2 regions of the Chryseobacterium tructae genome follow, and region 2 is predicted to be linked to the other one. Evidence: riboswitches for the same ligand, from Rfam matches in the RefSeq annotation. Region 2 holds a riboswitch; the other holds the start of a gene.

Region 1 (5,158 bases), 180 kb from region 2:
ATAGAAGGAATGTTTTTAAATTGGTATCAGGAATATCAACGATCTGCGCTTGCATCCCTAGTGTACATACAAGGGAGGCAAACAAAAATAATTTTGTTTTCATATTTGTTTGTTTTTTTTAATTAAGTAAATCTAATAAAATAAAGAGAAATATGAAATGGAGTTTTTGTTAATGTTTGATGCTTTTTTTATTGTAATTCGCTGATTTCTATTTTTTTGATCAATTTGAAGAATGAAAAATGCCGAATGAAACATCCGGCATCTATGATTTATTATTCGTTATTTTTTTTAAAATGTCAATCTCGGTTTTATAAGTTTGGCCACAGTTGCTGTCCATCCTGTCTGATGAGAAGCCCCTACGCCACGTCCGTTATCACCATGGAAATATTCGAAGAATGTGATGTAATCTTTAAAATGTTCATCATAATTGAACTTTGGATTCCCACCATTGAAAGCTCGTTGGCCATGTTCATCCTTTAAGAATATAGAACAAAGCCTTTTGCTGATATTCTGAGCTACTTCATCCAGGTTTTTCTTCTCACCACTTCCGGTTGGAAATTCTACTTTCAGGCTGTTTCCATAATAATAATGGAAGCGCTGTAAACTTTCCACAATCAGGAAATTGATAGGAAACCAGATGGGACCACGCCAATTACTGTTTCCGCCAAACATTCTGCTATCACTTTCTGCAGGAGTATAATACACCATATTTTCATTGCCATGAACAGAGAATACAAACGGATTTTCCTCATATACTTTAGACATTGCCCGGATACCATAAGAACTTAAAAATTCCTTTTCATCAAGCATTCTCGTTAATACCTTTGTCAGTCTGTTCTTGCGGAGAATACTCATCAGATGCTTTCTTCCCTGGCCTTCCTCATCCCAATGAGAAACAAGTTTAGTAAGTTCAGGTTTATTTTTTAAGATCCATTCCATTCTGGTTTTGAAGTTGGGCATCTTTTCCAGAAGGCGATGATCTACAATTTCTACAGCAAATAAAGGAATTAACCCGACAATACTTCTCAATCGTAAAGAAACACTATCTCCGTTTCCAAGCTGAAGAACATCATAGAAGAATCCGTCTTCTTCATTCCATAGCCCTTTGGTACCTTCGCCCAGGTTTTCCATAGCTTCTGCGATATAAAGATAATGTTCGAAGAACTTAATCGCCATATCTTCATACACCTGATAATACTGAGCGAGTTCCATAGCGATTCGCATCATATTTAAAGCATACATCGCCATCCAGCTTGTCCCGTCTGCCTGCTCGAGATGCTGTCCCTCTTTTAGCTCCATATTCCGGTCAAAAGCTCCAATGTTATCAAGCCCAAGAAAACCACCACCAAAGATATTTTTTCCGTTCTTATCCTTTCGATTTACCCACCAGGTGAAGTTGAGCAACAGCTTTTGGAATACCTTTTCAAGGAATAATAAATCCGGTTTTCCATTGTTTTTTTCATCAATTTTAAAAACCCTGAAGCATGACCATGCATGTACAGGTGGATTCACATCACTCATATTCCATTCATAGGCGGGAAGCTGTCCATTAGGATGCATATACCACTCTTTGGTAAGAAGTAAAAGCTGCCCTTTAGCAAATTCTGCATCAATAATAGATAAAGGTACACAATGAAAAGCAAGATCCCAGGTTGCATACCAAGGGTACTCCCACTTATCAGGCATAGAAATAATATCCTTATTGTGAAGATGATTCCATTCGGTATTCCTTACATAGTCATTAAAGTTTCTTGGAGCTTCAAAATTAGGATCTCCTTTCAGCCATTTCCCGATATTATAGTGATAAAATTGTTTATTCCATAGAAGGCCTGCGAAGGCCTGTCTTTGCACATTCCTTTCGTCTTCATTGGTGGTATCATTCTGAATTTCATGATAGAACTCTTCGGCTTCAGATTGTCTGATTTCAAAGATTTTATCAAAATTTTCAAAAGGCTCATCACTTTCCTCAGGACATAGTCTGAATTCAAAGACCTGAGATTGTCCGGCTCCAATGAGTTCGTCAATTAGAAAAGAAGCTTTGCTTCCTCTTTTTTCAGGGTTTACGGTGTTACTATGATGGACGATAAAATCATTGATCCCATCTTTAAAATAAGTATTTCTGCCTGTGGTGCTCCATACAGCTTTGGAGTATTGGTTTCATTTTCGCAGAATACGCTTTGGGCATTTCCATTTCTTGAATAAAACTTTTTGATGGAAATACTGTCGTGTCCAATAGTAATACTTCCGTCATCGGAGGCATTCATTTCTCCTTTATAGGTATTATAACCCCATTTCCAGTTGTTTCTGAACCAGGCTGTTGGTGCTACTACTATCGGAGCATCTTGTTGGCTTCGGTTGCAAACCGTAACCCTTACCAGAATATCATTGTGATCTGCTTTACAATATTCAATGAAAATATCAAAATAAGCATCATTATCAAATATTCCGGTATCAAAGATCTCATATTCCGGTTCCTGTTTGCTGCGTCTTCCGTTTTCAGCAACAAGTTCATCATAAGGGAATTCATTAATCGGATATTTATAGACCATCTTCATATAGCTATGAGTAGGAGTGTTATCCAGATAATAGAAAATTTCCTTGATGTCTTCACCATGGTTTCCCTGAGGGTTGCTCAGACCAAAGAAACGCTCTTTAACGATTTTGTCTCTTTTATTCCAAAACGAAAGAGCAAAACAGAACAATTGCTTTACATCAGAAATTCCAGCAATACCTTCTTCACCCCAGCGATAGGTATAACTTTCCGCATTATTATGATTGGTGTAGTTCCATGCATTTCCGTTCGGGCTATAGTCTTCCCGTACATTTCCCCATTGCCGGTTGCTTACATAAGGTCCCCAGTTTTTCCATTTGGTATCTTGTAATCTTTCTTTTTCGGCGATCATATATCATCATTTTTCCATACGAAGGTAGCTTTTTTGCAAAATAATTCCAATTGTTTTTGTCTGAAGAATAATTAATATACCCTTGAAATACTTGTCTTTAAGGGCTTTTTAAAATATTAAATTAATTTTTTTTTGATTTTAAAAGAAAAGAACTACCTTTGCACCATTCGTTCATTCAAATATTGAAAATGTTATCAAGAAAGGTTGAGGGATTAGACCCTATGAAACCTTAGCAACCCTTTGCGCAAGCAAAGAAGGTGCTACGTTCTACCAAAATTATTTTGGACAGATAACTTACTGAAGTTCTTTTCAGCCATTTCCTGTGGCATTTTCAATTGTATTAAAATATATAATAGAATTGAAAACAGAACTAAACTATATTAATCTTTCGTATCAAACTCATTCCCAAAAGGAATACAATATCTCGTTGAGCTATGAGCTTTTCGGGAAAGACCTGTTTACAGCCCCTGTCATTTTAATCAACCATGCCCTTACCGGAAATTCAAACGTATCCGGAGAAAAAGGCTGGTGGAAACAATTGGTAGGCGAAAATCAGATCGTTGATACCGACAAATATACTGTTCTGTGTTTCAACATCCCCGGAAACGGATACGATCATTTTTTAATTGAAGACTATGAAGACTTCACCCCTTCAGATATAGCGAACATATTTCTGAAAGGATTAGAGGCTTTACATATTACAAATTTATACGCCATTATTGGAGGCTCCCTTGGAGGAGGAATTGCATGGGAAATGTTAGCAAAGCAACCAAAGCTAGCCGAGATTTTTATTCCCATTGCCTGTGATTATAGAACACACGATTGGCTGCATGCACAATGTCTGGTTCAGAAATTTTTATTGAATGATAAAGATGAACCATTGCAAAAAGCTAGAATTCACGCCATGTTGTGTTATAGAACTCCGGAATCACTTAATGACAGATTTCAAAACAAATACAATCAGGAAAAGCAACGCTTACAATCAGAAGACTGGCTGGTTTATCATGGCAATGCACTAAACGAAAGGTTTAGTTTACAGGCGTACAAACTGATGAATCATTTGCTGATGAATATCAATGCTGATGAAATAGCTCTGGAGAGCATACAAGCACGAATGCACATGATCTCCGTAGATACAGATTTATTCTTCCCGGCTTCTGAAATCCGAATGTGTTTTGAGAATCTGAAAAAGAAAAAGGAGAATGTCTCTTATCACGAGATCCAATCTATACACGGGCATGATGCCTTCCTAATGGAATATCAACAATTAAATAATATCATAAAAAACATTTTATAAGTAATGAAAAATGCTAAAGAAATAAAATTTTTGAAGAACAGATCAATTGTCAAATTTGAAGGAGAAGATTTCTTAGGAGAAATCGGAATTGACGGACGAATTTTTAAAGCGCTTACTTTAGCGCGTATCAGTGTGGGAGTAATCTCTCAGCAAGCCATAGAAAACGGAATTTCTATTTTAGTTCACGAAAACGATGCTGAAAAAGCAGTAGCTTGTCTTATTGATGAGTTTGAAGCAGAAAGAAAATCAGGAAAAGTATCTCAAATATATAGCATCAACAATGTTTCTGTGATTGGTTTTGTAGCAGAAGATTCCAATAAAGTCTTTGCAGAATTGGCTAGAAACAATGTTTTCCCATTGCTGCTCAATCAGGTTGCCGGTGAAAACAGAGTGAACATTGTAGTGACTTCTTCACAGGATGAAAAAACCAGAAACATTATAGAATCTGAGATCTTCAAAAAACCGAAGACCGTTCATCTGGCTATTATTGGCCATGGAAATGTAGGGAAAACATTAATCGAACAGGTTCTTGAGTCTTCGGAAGAAATTAAAAGACGTAAAAAAGTAGATCTGAAAGTTGTTGCTGTAGCCAATTCAAAGAAAATAGCATTCAATAAAAAAGGATTTGATAGTAATTGGTCTGATGAGGTGTTAACGGCAGAACATTCTTCAGATGTTCAGGAACTCATCAATTTCTCCAATGAAAATCAATTAGAGAACCTGATTGTGGTAGACAATACAGCAAGTAAGGATTTTGTTAAAAATTATCATGCATTAGCAGAAAACGGATTCGATCTGGTTTCTTCCAATAAGATCTTCAACACCCTTCCGATTGAAGAATACCGTAAACTAAGATATACGTTGAGTAAAAATAACAGACGTTATCTGTATGAAACTAATGTAGGAGCAGGACTTCCGTTAATTGATACAATTAAATTATTGCACCTTTCAGGAGAGA
Region 2 (5,158 bases):
AAAACGTTGTAGTGAACAATGGACAAGCAGATTATACTGACGGGTCTATCACTGAAAACACAAGAGTTTCTTATCCAATCTATCATATCAACAAAATTGTATTACCATCTAAGGCTGGTCATGCGAAGAAAATCGTTTATCTTTCAGCAGATGCATTCGGAGTACTTCCTCCGGTTTCTATCCTGAACGAAGATCAGGCTCAATACCACTTCCTTTGCGGTTATACTTCTAAATTAGCAGGGACTGAAAGAGGAATTACTGAACCTCAGCCATCTTTCTCTCCGGCATTTGGAGAAGCGTTCCTTACATTACACCCAACAATGTATTCTAAAACATTGATCGGAAAAATGAAAGAACACGGAGCTAAAGCTTATTTAGTAAATACAGGATGGAATGGTACTGGTAAGAGAATTTCTCTAAAAGATACAAGAGCAATCATTGATGCAATCATTGACGGATCTATCGATAACGCTCCTAAAACTCAGGTTCCAATCATGAACCTTGAGATTCCTACTGAACTTCCAAACGTTTCTACAGGTATCCTTGATCCTAGAGATACGTACGAAAATACTTCAGAATGGGAAGAAAAAGCAAAAGATCTTGCTTCAAGATATATCAAAAACTTCGAACAGTATTGCGGTACTGAAGAAGGGAAGAGACTAATCCCTTCAGGACCTCAATTGCAAGAGCAAACTATCTAATCAGATAAAGTACAAATAGAAAGCCTCATCATTGATGAGGCTTTTTTATTTTTACTCTCGCTGATTAAGCTGATTTTACAGATGTTTGGGGAAAAATATGAAACCCTATAAAAATAAGATCTGCGTAATCTGCTAAATCTGCGAGCAAAATATTTATATATTATAAAATCTGAAGATTCATGATTTGATTATTTCAAACTCAGGATTGCCAATCTGTATCCATCCATCCCAAATCCGGATAAAACGGCATCGGTATTGGCTGCTGTAACGGATTTCTGTCTGAATTCCTCCCTTTTATAAATATTGCTGATATGAACTTCTATTTTTGGCTTTCTAATATTCTTCAGACAGTCAGCGATCGCATAAGAATAATGGGTAAAAGCCCCTGGATTAATTACAACAGCATCAAAATCATCTTCCTGAAGCCTGTTGATCAGTTCGCCTTCAATATTGGATTGATAATAACTTAATTCATGAGTGTGAAACTCAGATTTTAAGTTTTCCAGATATGTTTCCATAGAAATATTTCCGTAGATCTCAGGTTCCCGGGTTCCTAAAAGATTTAGGTTTGGCCCATTTATAATCAAAACTTTCATTCTATAAAATTAAAAAGTTTTTTCAATTAAAGGTTAAAAACTTTAGAATCTCTTGTGTTTTTGTAATTATAGTATTGATAATGATATTTGTCATGTTTAATAAAATGATAATCGTTATAATTCCTTTTTGTGGAGGGTTTTAATAAAAACTTATGTTAATTTTTGAAAAATTATCATGAAAATCTATAAGTCTACTTGTTTTATAGACTAAAAGTTTATAGCTTTGCAACCATATTTCGATCGGCTTATAAAGAAAGATGGAGGGAACTGACCCTACGAAGTCTTGACAACCTGCATTGTGTAAGGTGTTACATTCAGCCTTTAAAGGAAAAATAAGCATTTGGTTTATCGTATTTATCGATGCCCTTTGCTGACTTTTCGGTAAAGGGCAAAATTTTAATATATGGTAAACAAAATTGATTATGATTAGTAAAAATTTATTCAATTCTAAAATTTGGATTCCGTCAGTTGCTGCCTTTTTTCTAGGGGTGGTAAGTGTAAACGGACAGAATTCCAAACCTAAAAAAGATACTCTTAGAGAAAAAGAAATTGATGAAGTGGTTGTAGTAGCCTATGGAAAGGCAAAAAGAAACAGCTATACCGGATCAGTAGCAACAATTTCCAGCGATAAAATCAATAACAGACCCGTAACCAATGTTACGAAAGCATTAGAAGGACAAGTTCCCGGAATTCAGGTTACGGGTGCTTCAGGGCAGCCTGGAGCTACCGCTACCATCCGAATCAGAGGAGTAGGCTCGGTAAGTGCTTCCAGTGAACCTCTATATGTTGTAGATGGAATTCCTTTTGATGGAAATATCAATGGAATCAGTCCTAATGATATAGAATCCATCAGTGTACTAAAAGATGCCACTGCAAGTGCTTTGTATGGTTCAAGAGGGGCAAACGGAATTATTATCGTTACTACAAAGTCTGGTAAAAAAGGTGAAGCAAGAGTCAACTTTAATATAAGTCAGGGATTCTCAGGCAGAGCAGTAAAAGACTATGAACAAGTAAATACTGATCAGTATTTCCAATTATACTGGGAGGCAATGAGAAACGGATATCAGTCTGGTTCAATTTCAGCTCAGCAGGCAGCGCAGATGGCGACGGATAATATTATTTCTAATTTAGGGATTAATCCTTATGGAGCTAATTATCCAAAACCAATAGGCACTGACGGAAAGTTATTACCGGGAGCAAGAGCTTTATGGAATGATGACTGGAGAGATGTTTTACAAAGAGTGGCTTCCAGAAATCAGGTAGATCTTGATATCAGTGGTGGAAGTGAGAAAAGCAATTATTTCTTTTCATTAGGATATTTGGACGATAAAGGAATGGCGATTGAGTCAGGGTTTAAAAGATATAATACAAGGTTAAAGATTAATTCAGAAGTTAAAAAGTGGCTGAATGTTGGGGTGAACCTAAGTTATACCAACAGTATTCAGCAGGCTCCGAGTTCTTCAGATTCTAAGGCAAGCAATATTATTCAGGCTGCGAGAGCGATTCCATCTTTCTATCCATACTTGAAAGAAATCCTGACGGTTCTTACGTATTAGACGCTGACGGAAACAAAGTATATGATTTTGGGAGATACAGACCTACGGCAGCACTTCAGAATCAGAATTTAGCGGCAAGCTTACCATTGGATAAGAATGAAAATAAGATTGATAACTTTTCAGGAAAAGGTTTTATGGAATTAACATTCCTTCCGGAATTGAAATTTAGATCAAGCTTTTCTGTTGATTTGGTGAACTATAATGAACATTATTATACGAATCCGCTTCTTGGCCAAGGAAAGAGACCGGAGGATCTGTAAGAAAGACCAATAGCAGAACGCTTTCCTATACCACCAGTAATATTCTTACCTATGATAAGAGGTTTGGCAGGCACCATATTAATGTGTTAGGTGGACATGAATTTTACAAATATGACTACCAGATTATTTCTGGAAGCAGACAAGGGTTTTCATTGCCTAATTACTATGAACCTGATGCCGCTTCTTTATTGGTAGATTTCGGAGGAAACAGTGATAAGTTAAGCTTATTAAGTTTCCTTGGAAAAGTGGAATATGACTTTGATAATAAATACTTCTTATCCGCATCAACAAGAGCAGATAGCTCTTCAAGATTTTCAAAAAATAACAGATGGGGAACATTTTGGTCTGTCGGCGGATCTTGGAAACTTTCAAACGAAGAGTTTGTTAAAAACCTGAATTTCTTTAATCTATTGACGTTGCGTGCAAGTTATGGTGGACAAGGAAATGACAAATTACAAAAGCCAAATGGTTCAGCTCTTTATTATGCTTACCAGGAATTATATAAAGATTCACCGCTTGCTGGTGAACCCGGAAAAACATTAGAAAAAGTAGGTACTCCTAATCTGATATGGGAAACGAACCTTAACCTGAATGTAGGGTTGGAGTTTGCGATTCTTAATAACAGGATTAAAGGTAATGTAGAGTATTTTGAAAGAAAAAGTAAAAACCTGTTGTTTAACGTACCGGTGGCTCCGTCCTTAGGAATTAGTGACTATCCGGCCAATGTAGGAACCATAAAGAATACTGGTTTTGAATTTTCATTGTTTACTACACCTATTAAAACGGAAGATTTCCAATGGAATGTCGATGTTAACCTAAGTACTTTAAATAATAAAATCACAAAATTACCTAACGGGCCACTTGTGATTGGAACGACTAAGCAATTGAATGTAGGAGGTTCTGTTTATGATTTTTTTACATTCAGGAATGGGCAGGGGTAGACCCAAGCAACGGAAAGCCATTATGGAAGACCATTACGAAAGATGCTAATGGAAACCAGGTAGAAGGAACAACATCCGAATATGCTAAAGCTACAAAAAAATATTGCAAGGTTCTGCTTTACCTAAGCTAACAGGAGGTGTGAGTACGAGTATCAATTATAAAAAGCTTTGATTTTTTTCAGCGCTGTTAACATTTAAAAATTGGTGGGAAGATTTTTGGATTCAGATTATGCTTCCATCTTACATAGCGGAAAACTTAGGCGGACGTGCATGGGGAACAGAAATGCTGAACAGATGGACTCCGGACAATCCTTATACAGATGTTCCTGCTTTAAAACACGAAAACCAACAACTGGACATCAACGTCTACAAGATTCCTTTATTCAGGGACGTATGCAAGACTTAAGAATGTAAGTTTAGGATATACGCTTCCATCTGATTATTTTGAAACATTAGGATTGAAAAAGTTCAGAATTTATGTTCAGGCAGAAAATCTTCTGACCTTCTATAAACATAAAGGAATGGATCCTGAGCAGGCATTGGATGGGACAACTTATTTCAGGTATCCGGCAATGAGAACGGTCACTTTTGGTCTTCAGGCAACTTTCTAACTTTTAAAATTTAAACAATGAAAAATTTAAAATATTTATCTTTTGCTTTAATAGGATTATGGTCGCTTACAAGCTGTGAGAGTGAAATGGATACCGCTCCTACAGATCAAGCTACCAGTGAAGAGGTTTTCAAAACAGCTGAAAGTGCGGAAACGGTAATCAACGGAACATGGGCAAAATTCAATAATGACGGGACTACTTTTGCGAATATTGGATATTCTACTGTTTTAAGAGCAAGTGATGCGATGGGAAGCGATGTAGCTGTATTAACTAATAAATATGGTTTCGCATCTACCTACGATTTTACGGAAATGGTGAATAGTACAGTTTCTCGCCCATTATTTATCTGGACAATGTTGTATTCCACCATCAATAATATGAATAATGTTATTGCGAAAATTGATGCAACGGAAGGAAGCCAGGCAAAAAAAGATCAGGTAAAAGGTCAGGCAAAAGCATTGCGTGCTTTCTGTTATCTGAATATTGCCAGCTT

Evidence for each region. Region 2 has a riboswitch for S-adenosylmethionine ahead of QWZ06_RS24580 (TonB-dependent receptor plug domain-containing protein). Riboswitches for the same ligand answer to the same signal wherever they lie in the genome.
Region 1: it holds a riboswitch for S-adenosylmethionine, as region 2 does, so the genes downstream of both, QWZ06_RS23710 (alpha/beta fold hydrolase) here and QWZ06_RS24580 (TonB-dependent receptor plug domain-containing protein) in region 2, are expected to answer to the same signal.

Annotation. Positions count from the first base shown of each region.
Region 1 covers NZ_JAUFQR010000003.1:12,747-17,904, reverse strand. The annotation lists gene QWZ06_RS23720 (T9SS type A sorting domain-containing protein) at 1-103, opposite strand, end outside; partial or broken gene QWZ06_RS23715 (MGH1-like glycoside hydrolase domain-containing protein) at 289-2,903, opposite strand; SAM riboswitch class I at 3,092-3,199, shown strand; gene QWZ06_RS23710 (alpha/beta fold hydrolase) at 3,262-4,200, shown strand; gene QWZ06_RS23705 (ACT domain-containing protein) at 4,204-5,158, shown strand, end outside.
Region 2 covers NZ_JAUFQR010000003.1:187,964-193,121, reverse strand. The annotation lists gene pckA (phosphoenolpyruvate carboxykinase (ATP)) at 1-701, shown strand, start outside; gene QWZ06_RS24585 (type II 3-dehydroquinate dehydratase) at 890-1,297, opposite strand; SAM riboswitch class I at 1,540-1,636, shown strand; gene QWZ06_RS24580 (TonB-dependent receptor plug domain-containing protein) at 1,720-2,853, shown strand; gene QWZ06_RS24575 (hypothetical protein) at 2,940-3,113, shown strand; gene QWZ06_RS24570 (SusC/RagA family TonB-linked outer membrane protein) at 3,197-4,054, shown strand; gene QWZ06_RS24565 (hypothetical protein) at 4,284-4,460, shown strand; gene QWZ06_RS24560 (hypothetical protein) at 4,513-4,665, shown strand; gene QWZ06_RS24555 (RagB/SusD family nutrient uptake outer membrane protein) at 4,683-5,158, shown strand, end outside.